DNA from 4 places in the Paenibacillus sp. FSL M7-0656 genome. Region 3 is predicted to be linked to each of the others. Evidence: riboswitches for the same ligand, from Rfam matches in the RefSeq annotation. Region 3 holds a riboswitch; each other region holds the start of a gene.
The links. A riboswitch is a leader RNA that binds a small molecule or an ion and turns the genes downstream of it on or off. The one in region 3 is predicted to bind thiamine pyrophosphate.

Region 1 (5,018 bases), 360 kb from region 3:
TACAGGGATTATGGCCTTTATCCAAGGTATAGGTGTGGGTGACCAAAAGATCAACAATTATGCGATCGGTGGAGGCAGACTTGTGAAGAAAACGGCCATCGTAGGTGGGGTAGATCCTTTAACGGGTATCAAGTACTACTATCCCTCCACATGTGGTAATGGTTACCGTGCTGAAGAGGTGTTTACAGACGCAAGACAAGCAGCTGCACAAGGCTATTTCGAATATAAATGCTCTAATCGTTAGGGTAGCCTGTATGACAAAATCATGTAAGAGGTTCCTGAACTGTTTACATTACTTTCAGAAAAGACGGGACCTGTGCTAGAATAGGGTTTCGGAACAATAATAAAAGTAATGTCTAATAGATAGGAGCAACCTCATCTTATGAGTTTATTGTCAGTAGAGAACGTAAGTCACAATTTTGGAGATCGCACGTTATTTAAAAATGTATCGTTTCGTTTACTTGCCGGAGAGCGTGTAGGACTTGTTGGTGCCAATGGTGTGGGTAAATCCACATTAATGAACATCCTTACCGGTAAATTGCTTAAAGATAGTGGAAAAGTGGAATGGACACCTAAGGTCCGTTATGGATATCTGGATCAGCACACAAAGCTTACCCCAGGCAAAACCATTCGTGACGTTCTTAAAGATGCATTCCTTCCGTTGCTTGAATTAGAAAAAGAAATGATGAATATAACGGACCAGATGGCAGATGCAGATCCAGATAAGCTGGAGCAGTTGCTGGAAGAGATGGGCGATATTCAGGAACAACTGGAACAGGGCGATTTTTATCTGATTGACGTAAAAGTGGAAGAGATGGCCAATGGTCTTGGTTTGTCCGCAATTGGTCTTGATCGGGATGTCGCAGCTCTAAGTGGTGGGCAACGTACCAAGGTGCTTCTTGCCAAGCTTCTGCTTGAGAAACCTACAGCCCTTTTGCTGGATGAGCCGACCAACTATCTGGATGTAGAACACATTGAATGGTTGTCACGTTACCTGAAGGACTACCCGCACGCTTTTCTGTTAATCTCTCATGACACGGAATTCATGAATGAAGTCGTAAATGTCATTTATCATTTGGAATTTGCCAAATTAACGCGATATGCAGCGAACTATAACAAGTTCCTTGAGATGGCTGATATGAATAAAGCCCAGCATATTGATGCGTACGAGAAACAGCAAGAGTACATCAAGAAACAGGAAGATTTCATTCAGCGTAACAAGGCACGTGCTTCAACTTCTGGTCGAGCGAAGAGCCGGGAGAAGCAACTGGACAGAATTGAACGTATTGATCGTCCAGATGAAGCGGCCAAACCAACGTTCAAATTCAAGGATGCCCGCGCGAGCAGCAAAACGGTCTTTGAGGGCATTGATTTTGAAATTGGATATACGTATCCTTTGCTGCCTAAAATGACAATGACAATTGAACGTGGTGAAAAAATTGCCATCGTAGGTTGTAATGGTGTGGGTAAATCAACACTGCTGAAAACCATCCTGGGAAAAATATCTCCACTCAGTGGAAAGACTTTCTTGGGAGATTATCTCGAAACGGCCTATTTTGAGCAGGAAGTTCGTGCTGGGAATATCACGCCGATTGAGGATGTGTGGAATGAGTTTTCACATTTGACCCAAAATGAAGTCCGGGGTCATCTCGCTCGCTGCGGGTTGAAAAATGAGCACATTACCCGTCCGCTTAACATGCTGAGTGGTGGAGAGCAAGCCAAGGTTCGTCTATGCAAACTCTTGATGCGTGAAAGCAACTGGATTCTATTCGATGAGCCGACGAACCATTTGGATGTCACAGCTAAAGCTGAGTTACAGCGTGCCTTGCAAGAATTCAAGGGAACGGTGTTGCTGGTATCTCATGAACCTGATTTCTACGAGGGTTGGGTTACCAAAACATGGAATGTTGAAGAATGGTCTGAGAAAAACTAGACAATTCAAGCAACGCTTAATAGAAATGAACGGTGACAAAAAAATCCTTCTATGGTAACATAGGCTACAACTTCATATGAACACTAGGGGGGCCGCACGATGTGGCTGAGATGGAAGAATGCGATTCCGGACCCTTTGCACCTGATCTGGATCATACCAGCGTAGGGAAGTGGCGAGCGGGTTTCAGTGAATGACGTGAGCAAATGGCAATTCGAAAGAATTCAACCGTCTTGCTTAGTAAATTGAAACATGCAGTTGCGTGTATAACGTTATGGCTATAAGGTCTATAGCTTTATTGCACGAAATGAACTGTATGTATCAGTCAGTCATCTGGTCCTATAATTAATACGCAGCCACTCCCCTACGGGAGTGGCTTTTTTGTGTTTTCATAGCATTCACGCATGGAAGGAGATGAAAAGTACGGTAATTTCTCATGAACGTGTACACGGATCATTTGAACTGCATGTTGTATCTACGGGTGTAGGGAATCAAGCATCTTTTGTAAAAGTTGCAAAGGACGTTTGGCCATGGGTGGACTACATCCATATACGAGAGAAACAACTCTCGTGGCAACAAAAGATCGGTTGGGCTGAAAGTCTGCGTGGTGTTGGCGTTCCGTCTTGTCGCATCGTTATCAATGGTTCAGAACTGCCACCACAGAATGACATCTATGGCGGTGTACATTGGGGGCAAGAGGCTATACGTAACTACAACCCTGCTGTTATAAGCAATGTCCAGCGAATTCGTCTGGGTGTATCTGTTCATTCAATCGATGAGGCAAAAATCGCTGAAGAACGGGGAGCCGATTACCTTTTCTTCGGGCATGTCTACTCAACCAACAGTAAGCCTGATCTTGAACCAAGAGGATTATATGCTCTGGCTGAAGTGTGCTCTGGTGTCTCCATTCCTGTCATGGCGATTGGGGGCATCGAACCGGGAAACATTCACGCTATTCGCTCTGCAGGCTCACAGGGAGTCGCTGTGATTTCGAATGTATGGGCGAGCGATTCCCCGGATCGAGCCGCTGAATCATTTAGGCAGGCTATCGTTGCTACAGAAAGTTTGAGCCGCTGAATCAAGGAGATGAGAGGATGAAAAAGATCATTACTGATAGACCGGATAAGATTTATGCAGAAACGATTATTGTAGGCGGAGGCGTTGTTGGATGTGCCATTGCGTATGAGCTTGCTTCCCGTGGACAGGATGTGCTGTTACTGGAGCGTTCGGCGATTGCAGGAGGGACTTCTTGCGCAGCGGCTGGGATGCTGGCAGCAGTCAGTGAGGATTTTGCTCATCCTTTGATGGCTAAGCTTGCCAGGCAGAGCAGGCAGTTACTTATCGAGCAACAGGTGCTAATGGCTACACTCAGTGAGGTAGAGACTGGTCTGCAACGCCACGGATTCCTAACTCCTTTTCGTTCATACAGTGAATTAAGTAGTTATAAGGACAATCGGAAGTCTGCGTTGTCTGCTTCTGCTGATGAGGTGTGGTGGGACCGTTCCGTTGTGCAACAGGAGGCATCATGGCTTAACAGAGATACGTATGGAGCCTACTACAGACCTTACGAGAGTGAGATTCTTCCTGTCCATCTAACGAAGGCATATGCTGAATCCGCTCAAGCATTGGGAGCACGGGTTATGGAGGACATACAGGATATACGTGTGCAAGCAAACGAACACGGTGTGCAGGGGATCACCACATCGATCGGTGAGATGAAATGCAAACATGTCATTATAGCGGCTGGATTACAGAGTGAAGAGTTGATGAGACATGTGAATCTGAGCTTGCCTGTGTGGTCGGTAAAAGGTGAAATAGCCGCGGTTCAGTTCTCAGATGAACATGCAGGGTACAGACCTGATAGAACGGTGTATGCAGAGGATATCTATATTGTTCCCAAAGCCAATGGAGAGGTTTGGCTTGGGGCAACCAGTCTGCCAGGCAGAACGGATTTGAACGTTTCTGTACAGGGTGTTCAGAAGCTGCTAACAGCGGCTACCCACTGGGTGCCTGGGATGAAGGAAGCACAATTTATACGAGCGTGGGCAGGCGTAAGACCGGCAACTCCCGATGGACTGCCTTATATAGGTGCTTGCAAGAGTATTCCCGGGTTGTTTGCCGCCTTTGGACATTACCGCAACGGTATCTTGCTTAGTGCGATAACAGGCAGGCTTATCGCTGAGTTGCTCGCTGGCAAAAGCTCAGAAGAACTCGGAATTGAGGCGCTGAGCCCTGAGCGATTGAACAGAAAGGGAGTGGTGCAGTGAATATCATCGTTAATGGTCAACGGATGGAGATTGAAGACAGATTGAATCGTGTGGATAAATTACTCCAATCTTTTGATTTGCAAGTCAAGACTGTAGTTGTAGAGCTGAACAAGCATATTTTAACGCGTGAGCATCATGAAACGACGGCATTAAGAGAAGGCGATCGAATCGAGATTGTACATTTTGTAGGAGGCGGTTGATGATGTTGAACATTGGTAAATATACGTTTGAGTCCAGATTGTTCCTTGGAACAGGTAAGTTTTCGGATCTGGAAGTGCAAAGTCAGGCTGTGGAAGCATCTGAAACGGAAGTTTTGACATTTGCTGTTCGTCGTCTGAATCTGGAAGAGCGTAACCAGAAGCATTTCTTGGATACGTTGGATCTGGATAAATACACACTTCTTCCGAATACGGCAGGGGCTTCCACTGCGGAAGAGGCGGTGCGGATTGCCGAGCTTGCGCGGGCTTCAGGACTTTGTGATATGATAAAAGTCGAAGTCATCGGAGATGGAATGACGTTACTCCCAGATCCGATTGAAACGTACAAGGCTTGCGAAATTTTGCTGGAAAAGGGCTTCACGGTATTGCCTTATATTTCGGATGATGTCATTCTGGCCAAAAGGCTACAATTACTTGGCGTACATGCTGTAATGCCTGGCGCTTCTCCCATCGGAGCTGGTAGAGGTATCATCAATCCATATAACCTTGAGATCATCATTGAGCAGGCCGTTGTACCTGTAATTGTTGATGCAGGATTACGCTCCCCAAAAGATGCTGCTTATGCGATGGAACTTGGGGCCGATGGCGTATTGTTAAATACAG
Region 2 (5,018 bases), 2.6 Mb from region 3:
TCTCGCATGCTTGAAGAAACCTCTTACGAAATCATGAACAAATTGGACTCTATTGATACCGGTTCTGTTGTCCCCGAGAAAGGCAAAGTCATCGTTGAAGTTCCGGGAGAGCAATAATTTGAGCATCCTCTATAAAACATTGCTCAGCAGAACTATACTATGACATCTGCATTACAAAGAGCGTCCCACAAAGTCATTGTAACAATGACCTTGGAACGCTCTTTTTGGCGTTATATTTTAACTTCAAATTACAAGCAGAGCTTAAACTTTTACCAACTCCAGCGATTCAATCTTCTGTCTAATATTGCGTGTTCCCAGACTGGCTCGTTTTCCCTGAAGCAAACCCCTTGAACAACGTTGGTACTTTGGAATAACGGGTATTCGTAATTTTCCCTTGTGATGTGCTGCTGTCTGTACGCATAATCGAATCTTTTACATTGGAAATGTTGGAGTTATCCAGCGTCATGTTAACTGCAAAGGAAGTTCCACCATTTTGGCGAACCAGTTTGCCAATATCATCTGCACGGAAATTTTTGATGTTAATTGTTCCAGCTGCATTCATCTGGAACACTTTATCATAAGCCTTATACGCTGCCCCACCGGTAATGTTAACCGTTCCGGCAGACTTCAATGTCAGTGCATCCTCGCCCACGTCCTGCCAGACCACATTCGATATATTACAGTTGCCATAACAGTGAACACCATCAGCAGCTGGTGATCCAATGTTTACGTTTTTGAGCGTGGCCCCTGCCTCCAGACGGAAGACTGGCTTCTGATTTTCTGCTTGAGATCCGTCGCCCAGTGTGGAAGGATTGGCTACAAATGTTTTACCTTGGCCGTCATAGGTCGTGCCCTTTGGAACCACAATGGTTGAATTTACAACCGTAGGCGCAGCCGCAGCCGGAACTGCACCAAATATAGAAGCAACCAAACCAGCGGACAGTAACAACGTCAACATTTTTTTCATAACTTTATTCCTCCCTTATTCTCTCGTTTTTTGGTAGTGTACAGCCTGGGCTTGTACTGGAAGATCTTCAGAGGTGCACCTCTGTCCGATCTACAACCTAATCTTACCAAATAAGGGAGGTAACTAGAATAATCATTAGATCAGATATATCATGACATCGTACAATCCCTGTCATATCGGCATTTTTTGCATGCTAGGTCTCTCAAGCAATATGCTCATATCAACCTCTGGTATGCTCATTTGTAACGTATATACCCCTCACTTAATCCCCGATAACAAAGAAAGACCACTGCATTTGTCTCCAAATGTGTGATCTTGAATGGCTTCTGGCTTGCTGATATAAGATATCAGGCTCCAAATCTCTGACGATAACCGCACTTTCTACACAACTCTTCTACAGCTTCGCGTTTGGAGAAGCCATATACCAGATTGTTCGCTCGCTCACCCTCAATAATCTCCGAGAATGACTTCTCGTGCACATTACCAAGGTTAATCACACCCTCGCCATCGAGACAGCATGGAACCACCGTTCCATCTACAAGCACAGCTGCCTGACCGCGAAGTGCATGGCAAAAGCCTTTACCGTCATCTTCAGGTGCATCCAGACTTGGCCACTGGAACTCATGGTCCTGATTCAGGTATACATTCGGGGCAATTTTGACCCCGCTGCCTGGAACTACTTTTTCCTCAATGCGGAAGTCCAGATTAAACTCACGTTCCAATACTTCAAGGGTCTCCCGATTTCGATTCATCTGAGCATTTGTGAAGTTATCCTGTGTCAGATTCCACAACCGGAATGAAATGATGACATTGTGCTTAACGGCCTCGTGTACAAAGGACAAAATATGACGCAGATACCCGTCACGATCTGTTGAACCTTCATGCCCATCGAAGCTGTGCAGGGAGAAATTCATCTGCCGCAGCGCCGGTTTGCCAAGCAATTTATGCTGAGTCTTGGGCAGCAGTGTACCATTCGTTGTAATGTTCACCTTGAGTCCCTTCTCATGTGCGGAATCGAGCAACAGATCTATTTTGGGATGCAACAAGGGTTCACCTTTGACATGTAAGTAAATATGATTGGTGTGTGGTTTAACTTGATCCAGTATATTGTTGAAGACTTCAGGGTCAATGAATCCTTTGGCACGCTGTGTCTGCGGACAGAAGCTGCATGCCAGATTGCAGATACTCGTGATCTCAATATATACTTTTTTGAACGTTTTCAACTCGGGTCCCCATTCTGCCTAGGAGGGAGAACAATCCCACCTGCATTTGTGATCCGGCCAATATGCGCCACCACTATTATATCGGGTTAGGGAGCCCAGGTAAATTGTTCAGTTGTTCGGGTATGACTCCAAGTTCATCTCAAGAATTCTATCATGCTGCCTCTTTACAGTTCATGTTCGATTGATATATGCTGAACACACAACTGCATATCTTGAACTTTTGCACTAGGGGAGCCTTGCGGCTGAGACGAATATGACTATTCGGACCCTTTGAACCTGATCTGGATCATACCAGCGGAGGGAAGTGGAGCGGCCTTTTAGTAAGCGGAATTTTTTCATGTATGTGAAGATAAATTGCGGATTTAACTTACAGACCCACTCATTTCTCCGGAAATGGGTGGGTCTTTTTTGTTCCTTTTGCAGAGTATAGGATGCCGTTGTTATTGCAGTAGTCTGACATCAAGGGGGTGAGGATCAGATGGATAACCATGTAACCATTCACAACGTAAGCTTTGCTTTTCCCGAAAAAAAGGGTTCCCCTGTGCTCTCCAATGTGTCGCTTCAGGTTCAACAAGGAGAATTTGTCTCGCTCATCGGCTCCAGCGGATCAGGTAAAAGCACGCTCTTCAAGCTGCTCGCAGGCTTGCATGAACCAACCGTTGGCACCATCGATATAGCTGATGTCCCGCAAGGACAACGGCTCGGACGAGTCGCCTATATGCCGCAGAAAGATCTGCTGTTATCCTGGCGTACCGTCATGGAGAACTGCATGCTACCTGCCGAGCTTGCACCAGGCCGACAGGATAAGGACAAACTACGAGCCGATATCATCGCAGGATTGGCAAGGTTCGGCTTGTCCGGTTATGAACATTCCTATCCGGATGAGTTATCCGGCGGCATGCGGCAGCGGGTGGCATTGCTTCGTACCTTGCTTACAGGCGGGCAGCTCATGTTGCTGGATGAACCCTTCGGTGCACTCGACGCATTAACCAAACGAGAAATGCATCGCTGGTTGCTGGAGCTGTGGGAGAGCTTTGGCCAAACCGTGATGTTCATTACACATGACATCGAAGAAGCCCTGCTGTTAAGTGACCGTATCATTCTGTTAACTCCAGGAGGGCAAGGTCAGCAGTTGCAGGAGATGACGGTTCCTTTACCACGCCCAAGGCATTCGGACATGATCTACGAACCGGCTCTCGTGCAGATGAGGCAACAACTGGAGGAACAATTGCATGCACGATAGAGCTGAGGTTAGCGTCTGGACGTGGTGTTTAAAGTGGCTCTCGAGGTCGTTTTCCCAATATGGTCTGTTCATTATGCTCATGTTCTTATTACTGGCGATCTGGGAAGTGATTGTGCGTATGGGATGGGTGCCCTCCTTCATCATTCCTGCACCCACGGCCATCGTAAGCTCACTGGTTGAGCATCGCCGTCTGCTGTTGACCATCCATCTGCCTGCTACCTTTATGGAGGTTGTTGTTGGTTTTGTCTTGTCCATAGTGACTGGAATTACGCTGGCAACAGGCATGCATATGAACCGATCGATTGAAAGGGCATTGTATCCCTTCATCGTGATCAGTCAGACCATACCGTTGATTGCCTTGTCCCCCGTATTTATCCTGTGGTTTGGTTACACGTTGTGGAGCAAAGTCGCCGTGGTATTTTTAATCGCATTCTTCCCCATTGTGGTCAGTACCTACGATGGACTCCGCCAAGGCGATCCAGAGCAGCGTGAACTGTTGCTCACCATGGGCGCCAGCAAGTGGGATATTTTTTGCAAACTCCAGGTTCCGCTGGCACTTCCCTCTTTTTTCTCGGGGCTAAAGATGTCTGTGGTGTACTGCGTGGTTGGGGCAACGATTGGCGAATGGCTCGGTGGTAGCAAAGGTCTAGGGTACTTCAGCCGTCGTATGTCCAGCAACATGAACACGGATGCGATGTTTGCCGCCATTTTGCTGTTATCCCTGCTTGGGATCGTTTTGTTTGTACTGATTACCTGGCTGGAGAAACGGTTTAGCATACGGCGTCATCGTCATGGAGGCAAAAGAAAGGTTGGATAATACTTAGACAGAAATTAGATGTAAATACAGTAGTTACAATCTTCAAAACAAAACATATCTTATGCACAATTTCAGCAACATCTTCAATCAGTTCATTGTCACATTATCGTTAACATGCTGTTGCCCATTTTCTACAAATCAAAACGATGAAATGAGGAACTTCATTTATGAATAACAAAGGTATATACTCCCTGCTTCCCATCATACTCATTAGCCTTTTGCTGATCGTTAGCGGATGCAGCACCACAGACAATAGCCAAAATACGCCAACAACAGATTCGGCAACCAATACACAGCAAACAGATCCGTCTGCAACCGAACCTGCATCAGACGCCAAAGATAAACTGTCTATCATGCTCGACTGGTACCCGAATGCAGTACACTCCTTCATCTATGTGGCTCAGGAAAAAGGATACTTTGCAGACCAAGGTCTGGATCTCGATATTCAGATGCCTGCGGATACCAATGATTCGCTCAAACTTGTTGCTGCCGGAAAAATTGATCTGGCCCTAAGTTACCAGCCCCAAATCTTGCTCGCGCGTGGCGAGAACATTCCTGTACGTTCCATTGCTGCTGTTGTTCGGCACCCGCTTGTGCATCTGTTGACCGAAGCGAATGGCAACGTAAGTTCACCCAAAGATCTTGAAGAAAAGACTGTTGGTTATTCCTCCATTCCTCTGTACGAAGCGATGGTACGCACGATGATCAGTAAGGATGGCGGCAATCCCGACAACATAAATCTGGTCGACGTTGGGTTCGATCTGATTC
Region 3 (5,018 bases):
ATGTCATCGGACATGAGCCGATGGGGATCGTAGAAGAAGTGGGCCCTGGCGTGACCAAGGTAAAAAAAGGCGACCGCGTAATCATCCCGTTTAACATCGCATGCGGAGAATGCTTTTTTTGCAAAAATCAGCTGGAAAGCCAATGTGACAATTCCAACGAGCACGGGGATATGGGCGCATATTTCGGCTACTCTGGAACGACCGGTGGATATCCCGGCGGGCAAGCGGAGTATTTACGGGTCCCATTTGCTAATTTTACCCACTTTAAGATCCCTGAAAACTGCGAACAACCGGACGAAAAGCTAAGCTTGATCGCCGATGCCATGACGACGGCATTCTGGAGCGTAGATAACGCCGGCGTTAAAAATGGAGATACGGTCATTGTGCTCGGCTGCGGCCCGGTCGGACTCCTGGCCCAGAAGTTCTGCTGGCTGAAAGGAGCTAAGCGGGTCATAGCCGTCGACTATGTCGATTACCGCTTAAAGCATGCGAAGCGAACAAACCATGTGGAAATAGTAAACTTCGAACAGGATAAGAATATTGGGAACACTCTCAAGGAAATGACCAAAGGCGGCGCCGATGTTGTCATTGATGCGGTAGGAATGGACGGCAAGATGAGCGATCTTGAATTTCTAGCCAGCGGTATGAAACTGCAAGGCGGCACCATGAGCGCATTTATCATTGCATCTCAGGCTGTTCGCAAAGGTGGCACCATTCAAGTCACTGGGGTATACGGCGGACGTTATAACGGATTCCCGCTCGGTGATATCATGCAGCGAAACGTGAATATCCGTTCCGGACAAGCTCCGGTCATTCACTACATGCCATACATGTACGAGTTGGTTACGTCTGGCAAAGTGGACCCTGGCGACATTGTTACGCACGTCATTCCGCTCAGCGAGGCCAAACGGGGCTATGAAGTGTTCGATACAAAAACGGACGATTGCATTAAAGTCATCTTAAAGCCTTAAATATGAATAGATACATGGGAGGACAATCTGAATGGATTCCACTTACGCTTTGCATGAGATGCTCGAGGTGCATGAAATAGCTGCGTTCAAGACGGTTTGTATGACTAAATCCAAGACCATGCAAGCTCTGGTAACCGACCCGGAGCTCAAGCAAATTTTGCAACAAGATGCGATATTATCACAACAGCAACTTCAGGAGCTCGGTGAAGTGCTGTCTAAAGCGACTGTATAGGAGATAAAAAATGAACCCAATATTAGAACATATGACTGGTCTTAATACGTTGACCGATGACGTAATCGCAATGGATTTTTTGATGAACGCCAAGAGCAGTGTCAGAAACTACGCCATGGCTGTGACCGAATGTGCCACCCCCGAAATCAAACAAATTTTGATGAAACAGCTCGATGAAGCGATAGACTCTCATGAAAAGATATCAAATTACATGGTGCAGCATGGCTTATACCACCCTTACCATATTGCAGAGCAAATTCAGCTCGATCTGAAAAACATTCAGACTGCTATGAACATTCCGTCCTGACACCCTTTTTGATTTTAGCCAGAGACTTCAGAGAACAAAATGTTCCTATGTCAAGAATTTCAACAATAATAAAAGGCGGATACACTCCGCCCTTTTTTCGGTATCATCACGAAACACGCTTATACAAGCGTTCCTTTACTTAATTTCCATCCTGAGACTGTTTTATGGACGCTGCTCTCAACTTTAATTGACTACAGTGAACTTAAGGCTCCAGCCTCCATGACATCTCCCAAAAATCAAGTTCAAAGCGACTGCACATCACGAAAATATCTTCCATCCGTTGGTACGTTCCCTCGCTACAGCCTTCTAATAGCTTATCAGTTAACGTCACTAGGGATTGATTGTTGCTGTTGTATTCAGAGGAAGCATATCCTGTGATCCACTCTCCGTAAAAAGGATGCTCAGCTGCACCTGGCTTTTGGGCAAGGACTTGACCAATCTCTGCATAGCTCCATGAGCAGGCCAGAATGGATACAAGTACTTCTGCTATGCCACCCGCATGGGAAACAGAGAGCATATAGTTAGTATAGGCTGCATTTTTCAGGGCAGGTTTTACCTGGAAAACATGATCCTCTGTAATTCCTAATCGCTCCATATAAGAACGATGAATTTTCATTTCACCATTCAGGATGTTATCTACGTTTTCACTAAAAAACTGCATCAATTTGGGGTCGTGCGACTTGACAATACCTAGTGCAAATACGCGGGCATAATCGAACAGGTACAAGTAGTCTTGTAGCAAATAATAACGAAATTGTTCAACCGGTAAGGTACCATCTCCGATTCCTTTAACAAAGGGATGCTCGAGACATTCCTTCCACACGGGCTGTGCGGCCTGATATAGTCTCTCTGAAATAGTCAACATATGTTCCTCCAATTCATAATGTACGTATTTAAAAACAAAAAAACGAAACATCCATAGGATGTTTCGCAGACAAATACACTAAAACAAGGGGGTTCGCATGAGCTACCCAAGTACAGCGTTTCATCGTTGCATCCCTACGTTGGCATTATCCAAATCAGGTAAGGTCGGTTTAACACCCTCTCAGCCGGTTAAGGCTCCCTCGCAAACGGTTGTATGTAGTTGATTACTTTCTTATCCGCATAAAAGAAAAAATAACATCTATTTAGTATATCAAGGGCTGTTAAATATAGTCAAGGCAGATTGTATCGCCCTCATCAGCTTGAGTGACGTATGTAAACGATGAAAACCATCACAACAATGGTTGAGTTTTAGCCACTGTTATGATGGTTTCTATTCTTGCAACTACTGCCGATGGTTTAATGCCCGAGTTTGTTCTTTCCCACAAAAGTGAGTATTCCGTACTGGGAAGTGTTTCTCCAGCTCTCATTGGTCGTATCATTCCATTTAGCTACGCTCTGCTTACCTCCGCCCTGGTTGTCGTTAATTTGAAGCTCGAAGCCGAGAACATTTCCTGTTTTGGGCGTCAATGATTGTAAATGAATTCTGGCTTCTACGAGGTATCCTTTATTCGTTTTCTTCACAGCACTTACAAGGCGTCCGGGTGAGGCACCGCCTGCAAAGGTTCCTACATTGTCTGCACTGATTCTGAACTGGGCATCATCATATTGAAAATACGGTGTGCGCTGGTGATTCTCGTCCAGGAAAATCTCAACCGAATCCTGATCCCATGGGTTGATGCTATCTGTGATGATGTTTGGATCAGTGACGTCGATCAGCAGGTATAGATATTCACCTGACCACATTGCGCGAGCCACTGCCTCTGCACCTTCGCTTTGGTTCAACCGGTTTACTTCAAACGGTGCAACCTTATTCCATGATGTGTCTTTCTTCCCATCAATCTGAACAATCCCTTGTACAGCTTGTGCAGATTTGGGCATAGGGGCAAGCTGAATCACGCCGTATTTGCTTGTATCCTGTTCCTGAGATTGTGTTCGATCATTCCAGTACAGTGGATTATAAGGTTGTGTCCCACTTATACCGCCATCAGTCACACGGATATCCAATCCGGCTTCATATTCTGATCCGACTTGGATACCACCCCACGGAATGGACAATTCAACCTGATATCCGGTTTTGGTCTCGCGTACACGATATGAACGCTGCTCCACGCCCTCAGCTTTGCCCGACCGCTTAATGATTACATGTCGGTCATCTACTTCATATGAAGTGGTCTTGCCATTATTGAGATCAACAAAGATATCTACTTTGTCATTCACATCTGCCTTCGCATCCTGAACATCCACGAGGATATACAGGTTACTATGATCCCATAAGGTGCGGAAACTGGCTGATCCCGAAGAGTCACCCTTCAGTGGAGTAGACACCGCTTTGTTCCAGAGCGGATCTTGTGACTGTTTTTTGATATCCGGTTTACCCGAAAGTGAGACGGCTCTCTGTGTCAACACAGGCAAGCTGGATTCATCCACAAGTCCCCAGTATGCTTTTTTGGCCTTCAGGGCTGAATCAAACAGCATAGCCTGGTTGTTGTAAGACTTCTCATCTTGGAGTCCCCATAAGGTAACTGAAGAAATGTGGTCTTTGTGTTTTTGGTACAGATCCAACAGTTCCTTATATCGATACGCCTGCTTTACCGCAACTTCATCTGACATCTCTTCACCAAATGGAATTCCGCTATCCACATCCAGTTCCGTGATCTGAATATCCAATCCAAGTTCGGCGAACATGTTGATCGTTTTTTCAATTTCCTTGATGGGCGGGGATTCCAGGTTATAGTGGGATTGCAAACCCACACCATCGATGAGCCCCTTCTCTTTCAGTCGTTTGACCAATCGATACATATGCTCTCTTTTCTCAGGGATTTCCGTGAAGTATTCGTTGTAATATAATTTGGCATCCGGATCGGCTGCACGAGCGAATTCATAGGTTTTCTCAATGTAATCTGGACCGATTATTTCATAAAAGGGACTTTTACGTAAACCGTTGGCATCACCATTGCTATCCGCAATCGCCTCGTTTACCACATCCCAGGCATAGATCTTACCTTTGTATCGGGTCATGACGGTTTCAACATAATCCTGAATCCGGGCAAGCAGTAATTCTCGACTCGCAGGGTTACCCTGAGGATCCTTGAACATCCACTCTGCAGCATCAATATGCCACAACAACGCATGTGCGCGTACGCCCATACCATGCTCCTCAGCGAACTGAACATATTGATCGGCTGCCTCGAACTCATAGACACCTTCGGAAGGAGACATGTACTTCGGTTTCATCTCATAGGTTGCGGTCAAGCTGTTAAAGTGCTTTGTGAGCAGTTGTCCATATGCGCCTTCCAACTGCCAGCGATACACCGCTGCACCAATGGGGAAATCATCTTGATACAGGTCCTCCAGAGACAGAATCCCTTCTTCAATCTCCAGTTGCTCGGCCAGAGTAAATGATACATCATCCACATAGAACGATAACGTATCTACGCTATCTTCAGAGATGTAGGGTGTTTCGATGAACAAATTCAATTCAGTGGGATCATCGCTATACTGAAATTTTCCGGTGATCTTGTGC
Region 4 (5,018 bases), 2.9 Mb from region 3:
CGATCCAGGTCTGGACCGTCTTAAACATGACGCTGACTTTTCCGCGGTCGTCATTCACGAGAAGGTAGCCCAGACGCTCCAATGGATCGCTGAGTGTCATGCCGATGCCATTCTGGTCACGTGTACCCTGTTTGCGACAGTATTGGAGCAGGAAGCCATACAGGTCCCTGTGCCTGTGATCGGCATAGATGATCCGTTATTGCAGGAGATGCGGCGAGTACCAGGAGATTACATAATATCATTCACCAACCCGGCAACTATTGAAGGAACGATGGCACGGTTGAATCAGGCATTACAGCAAGAGGATGAGAATGGGCAACTACACGTTGCCAAGACCTCTCAGACGGAAGCGGTGTGCATCCCTGGGACATTTGAGTTGATTATGCGTGGAGATCAGCAAGGGTATCTCGAAGCGGTACGAGAAGGCTTACAGCAGATTGCTGAGCAGTACCCGGGTAAAGCGGTAGTGGCGGCCCAACTGTCTATGGCTCCCGCTGCTGCACAGGTTACAATAGATCGCGGTATTCCAATCCATAGCCCGCTGGCATTGCTTGCGGCGTATTTGGAGAAGAATTTGGGCCTGGCTCGATAGTGTGGCTGATTTGGAGTGAAGTAACAGGTTCTATCTGAACTATGCAACTATGAACTCACTTACTTAGTAACACCACAAATTAACGAGGTGAACTAATATGCGTTTCCTCTATATTGTTTTACTGTTTATAGTAGGTTTTTCCTGTTCCGCATTTCTATACGGAGGAGCACCAAAACTCAGTGACGCTCTTTTATTCGTTATCGCAGGAATTCTGTATAAAATATGGACCACACACAGTCACAAAGCTAATTCTGATAAAGGCTGAGTACGGTTAAGAATACATACATGACATAACACTAAAAAAAGCCGTTCTTCTCTGCAATGACAGAGAGAAACGGCTTTATCTCTATTTCAGACTGCCCAGCTTGCGCTGTACCGGCGCCTAGGAGCGTGTCCGATATTCCTCGGCCTTTTCCTGCATCCCGGCAGCTACAGCCTCATTCTCGGACAATTCTTTATCCGCGGCAAAGGCACGAATGTCCTGCGTAATGCGCATACTACAGAACTTCGGTCCGCACATGGAGCAGAAATGAGCTTCTTTGGCCCCTTCTGCTGGCAGCGTCTCATCATGGTAGGATAGCGCACGTTCCGGGTCCAGTGACAGGTTGAACTGGTCACGCCAACGGAACTCGAACCGCGCTTTGGACAATGCGTCATCGCGGCGCTGAGCACGTGGATGTCCCTTCGCCAGATCGGCGGCGTGGGCCGCGATCTTGTAGGCGATGACCCCTTCCCGCACATCATCCTTGTTGGGCAGGCCCAAATGTTCTTTTGGCGTAACATAACAGAGCATCGACGTGCCGAACCAGCCAATCATGGCTGCCCCAATGGCGGATGTGATGTGATCATATCCTGGCGCAATGTCGGTCGTTAGCGGCCCAAGTGTGTAGAACGGTGCTTCTTTACAGATCTCCATCTGCAAGTCCACATTCTCCTTGATCTTATGCATCGGCACATGACCCGGGCCTTCGATCATCACCTGCACATCATGCTTCCATGCGATCTGCGTCAGTTCCCCAAGCGTGGCCAGTTCCGCCATCTGAGCTTCGTCATTCGCATCGTAGATACTGCCTGGACGAAGTCCATCTCCCAGCGAAAACGCTACATCATACCTTTTCATAATCTCGCAGATTTCTTCAAAATGGGTATACAAAAAATTCTCCTGATGATGCGCCAGACACCATGCTGCCATAATGGAACCGCCCCGAGACACAATGCCTGTCATTCGCTTGGCGGTCATGGGGATATAACGCAGCAGTACACCTGCATGAATCGTAAAGTAGTCCACGCCCTGCTCTGCCTGCTCAATGAGTGTGTCACGGTACAACTCCCAGGTCAGCGCTTCCGCTTCGCCATTCACCTTCTCCAGCGCCTGATACAGCGGCACCGTACCAATCGGCACAGGTGAATTACGGATGATCCATTCCCGGGTGGTATGAATGTTTTTGCCTGTGGACAGATCCATCACCGTATCCGATCCCCATCGTACCGCCCAAGTCATCTTCTCGACCTCTTCCTCAATGGAGGAAGATACGGCAGAGTTACCTATGTTGGCATTGATCTTCACGTGAAAATGACGACCGATCAACATCGGCTCACTCTCCGGGTGATTGATGTTGGATGGCAGAATGGCCCGTCCACTCGCCAGCTCCTGTCTCACAAATTCCGGCTCCACGCCTTCACGAATGGCGGCGAATTCCATCTCAGCCGTAATGACTCCCTGTCTCGCGTAGTGCATCTGAGTCACACAGCGTCCTGTCTGTGCTCGTAGCGGTTTTCCACGCAATCCAGGGTACTCTTCGGCTCCAGCTCTCTTTCCCCCGGGCTTCAGTCCGTTATCCTCCGGTTTAACCATACGGCCCTGATAAGCTTCAACATCGCCGCGCTCTGTGATCCAACGAGTGCGCAGGGCTGGCAGACCTGCGCGGATATCCGCATGAAATTCGGGATCGGTCATGGGGCCGCTCGTATCGTAGACACGCAGCGGTTCGTTATGCTCCACCCCTTGGGGAGTATTCGTGTCATGAAGGGCTATCTCACGTTCCGGTACAGCAATGTCCGGCCGTGAGCCCTGAATGTAGACTTTGCGGCTACCCGGAAAGGGCTGAACCCGTCCGGCCGCCCCTGTTTCTTTTTCCACCTGCTGATCGTTATGTTCCTGTTCCATCGCTTGTTGTCCCGTTTGATTTCCTGTACTCATGTTCGCTTGTCTCCTCCTCAGTGTTCGTCGCTTGTTTGGTTGGGATCGTCATTAGCTCACTTACGTACCTGTCCCAAATCATGCGCAATGCAGAGAAGAAAGAGCGATCCTACACCAGACCAGGGGAGACACTTTTCATGTACAGTTAACAACAGACGGAGGCTGCCACAGATCATCGATCTATAAGACTTCCCTCCTCATCCAAGCCCACTTCCGCAGGTTAGTGAAAAAGAAGCCCATAGAGTCCGCACTATATCGCCCGTTCCCTGTATATAAAAAAGCCGGTCCCCGAAGGAACCGACTTTTATGTCCATCACCAATAATGCACCTTTATGCAGCTCCTTAACGGAGCCCTACAAGGGTCACATCATGTGGTGGTTGTGGTCATATCGCCGATTACTTCCCTACGCTGGTATGATCCAGATCAGGTGCAAAGGGTCCGGAATCTCATGCGATTCCGTCTCAGTCCGGACAATTCGGACTCCCCCAGTAACGTTAATAAGTTGCGGCTTACATAAGCCGCTGTTCATATTCAATGAAGCTGGCCCCGTTGGGCCGTCCATTACAGAGTAGCGCAACCGGAACATAAAAACAACCTTTATATTCCAAATAATCAAACTCTATTGGAGAAAAAACTTACCTCAACATCAGGATAACATGAGCCCCATTTGCGTAGCAGCATCCTTCAACACAGGTGCGTATTCATGCAATGTCTCCTGCGAGAGTCGACTGACAGGTCCTGAGACCGAGAGCGCAGCTGCAATATTGCCTCTGCGATCCATAATCGGTACAGATACCGCGGCAGCTCCCGGCTCACGTTCCTCATAACTCGTCGCATATCCGTTATCCCGGATATCTCCCATTTGCGCCAAATACACTGCCGGATCAATAAACACCGGCCATTCAGGCCCGTTCATCAGTTCTTCACGATCCTCGTCCGTGGCAAACGCCATCAGGACTTTGCTGGAAGCGCCCACAGACAGCGGCAGTCTAACACCAACGGGGGCAACTCGGCGAATCGCCTGATCACTTTGCACAGCCTGAATCCGAATCCGTTCACTGCCATCACGCAGGTACAGACTCACGGTCTCCCCCAATCGATCTCTCAGTCGCTCCATCGCAGGCAACAGCAGAATAGCGGGATCATCACTGCGGGACATATGAGCTGACAGCTCCCAGATTCGGATGCCAAGTCGGTACTTCTCTGTTGCTGCATCGCGGATCACGAACCCTCGATCCTCCAGCGTAGCCATCAAGCGGTGGACTGTACTTTTGTGCAGGCCGATCTGGCTGGCAATTTCGGTGAGTCCCAGATCACTGCGTGTGGTAAAACATAATAATATATCCAGCGCCCGTTCCACAGCCCGGACGGTTAACTTGCGATCTTCCATGGCATAATGCCCTCCTCATGTTTCATCACATGAAACTTGGTTACATAAATTATATGAGAAACGGTCTCATCTGTAAACCAAAAAGAGCCAAAATCAAAATAGGCCAACGTGTAAATTTTTCCTTTTTATAAGACTTAATCCCCTGTAATTTACACACTAAGGTAATCTTACCCATATATCTTAAGAACTATATAACAATTGCGTAACAAATGCCCTCAATCAATTGACTTTGACTATATTGGAACATACGATAAAGATATATTACATTAAGATATCGCTCTGAAGCAGGCTCTGAAATCGACGCAATTCTCTTTACATGTCGTTGTTATCTTCAACTGAACTTCAAAGGAGGGGCATTCATGTATCAATCATCCCAGAGCGAAGCCCCGCTGCAAACAAAAGTGTCCGATCTGCCCTCTTCCCTATCACCGAGGCTGATTCGGTTCAAACATATTATCGTAGCGTTGCTGCTCTCCGTTGTATTTTTTCTACTGTTTTGTTTTATTGCACTGCATGGTTATATCGCATGGGTATTATCCAATCCAACGGTAGCGCCAGTCTTCTCCAATCCGATGCAAGCCAAGAACATGAAATATGAAGATATCACGTTCCCGGCAGCAGATGGCAGCCGGACGATGCAGGGATGGTATATACCTGCTGACAATGCTGCAAGCAAAACGATTATTTTCAGTCACGGCTATGGTGCCAATCGTGAAGAAACATGGGTACCCATGTATGACCTGGCACACTATGCCCATCAACTTGGGTTCAACGTGGTCATGTTCGATTATGGCTTCGCCTCACAGGTGAACAAAGCTGTAGCCACAGGTGGCAA

Region 1: linked by a shared signal. The riboswitch ahead of MHI01_RS00940 (thiamine phosphate synthase) and the one ahead of tenA (thiaminase II) in region 3 are both predicted to bind thiamine pyrophosphate.
Region 2: linked by a shared signal. The riboswitch ahead of MHI01_RS14165 (ABC transporter ATP-binding protein) and the one ahead of tenA (thiaminase II) in region 3 are both predicted to bind thiamine pyrophosphate.
Region 4: linked by a shared signal. The riboswitch ahead of thiC (phosphomethylpyrimidine synthase ThiC) and the one ahead of tenA (thiaminase II) in region 3 are both predicted to bind thiamine pyrophosphate.

The regions. Positions count from the first base shown of each region.
Region 1 covers NZ_JBBOOT010000001.1:225,786-230,803, forward strand. The annotation lists gene MHI01_RS00930 (hypothetical protein) at 1-244, shown strand, start outside; gene MHI01_RS00935 (ABC-F family ATP-binding cassette domain-containing protein) at 383-1,933, shown strand; TPP riboswitch at 2,009-2,118, shown strand; gene MHI01_RS00940 (thiamine phosphate synthase) at 2,345-3,007, shown strand; gene thiO (glycine oxidase ThiO) at 3,025-4,197, shown strand; gene thiS (sulfur carrier protein ThiS) at 4,194-4,397, shown strand; gene MHI01_RS00955 (thiazole synthase) at 4,400-5,018, shown strand, end outside.
Region 2 covers NZ_JBBOOT010000001.1:3,197,532-3,202,549, forward strand. The annotation lists gene MHI01_RS14150 (copper amine oxidase N-terminal domain-containing protein) at 1-117, shown strand, start outside; gene MHI01_RS14155 (pectate lyase) at 299-967, opposite strand; gene MHI01_RS14160 (radical SAM/SPASM domain-containing protein) at 1,315-2,190, opposite strand; TPP riboswitch at 2,408-2,510, shown strand; gene MHI01_RS14165 (ABC transporter ATP-binding protein) at 2,669-3,433, shown strand; gene MHI01_RS14170 (ABC transporter permease) at 3,423-4,250, shown strand; gene MHI01_RS14175 (ABC transporter substrate-binding protein) at 4,418-5,018, shown strand, end outside.
Region 3 covers NZ_JBBOOT010000001.1:586,033-591,050, forward strand. The annotation lists gene MHI01_RS02560 (zinc-dependent alcohol dehydrogenase) at 1-971, shown strand, start outside; gene MHI01_RS02565 (hypothetical protein) at 1,003-1,203, shown strand; gene MHI01_RS02570 (spore coat protein) at 1,214-1,510, shown strand; gene tenA (thiaminase II) at 1,713-2,375, opposite strand; TPP riboswitch at 2,489-2,586, opposite strand; gene MHI01_RS02580 (endo-1,4-beta-xylanase) at 2,792-5,018, opposite strand, start outside.
Region 4 covers NZ_JBBOOT010000001.1:3,468,455-3,473,472, forward strand. The annotation lists gene MHI01_RS15270 (hypothetical protein) at 1-592, shown strand, start outside; gene thiC (phosphomethylpyrimidine synthase ThiC) at 975-2,759, opposite strand; TPP riboswitch at 3,177-3,290, opposite strand; gene MHI01_RS15280 (IclR family transcriptional regulator) at 3,440-4,183, opposite strand; gene MHI01_RS15285 (alpha/beta hydrolase) at 4,543-5,018, shown strand, end outside.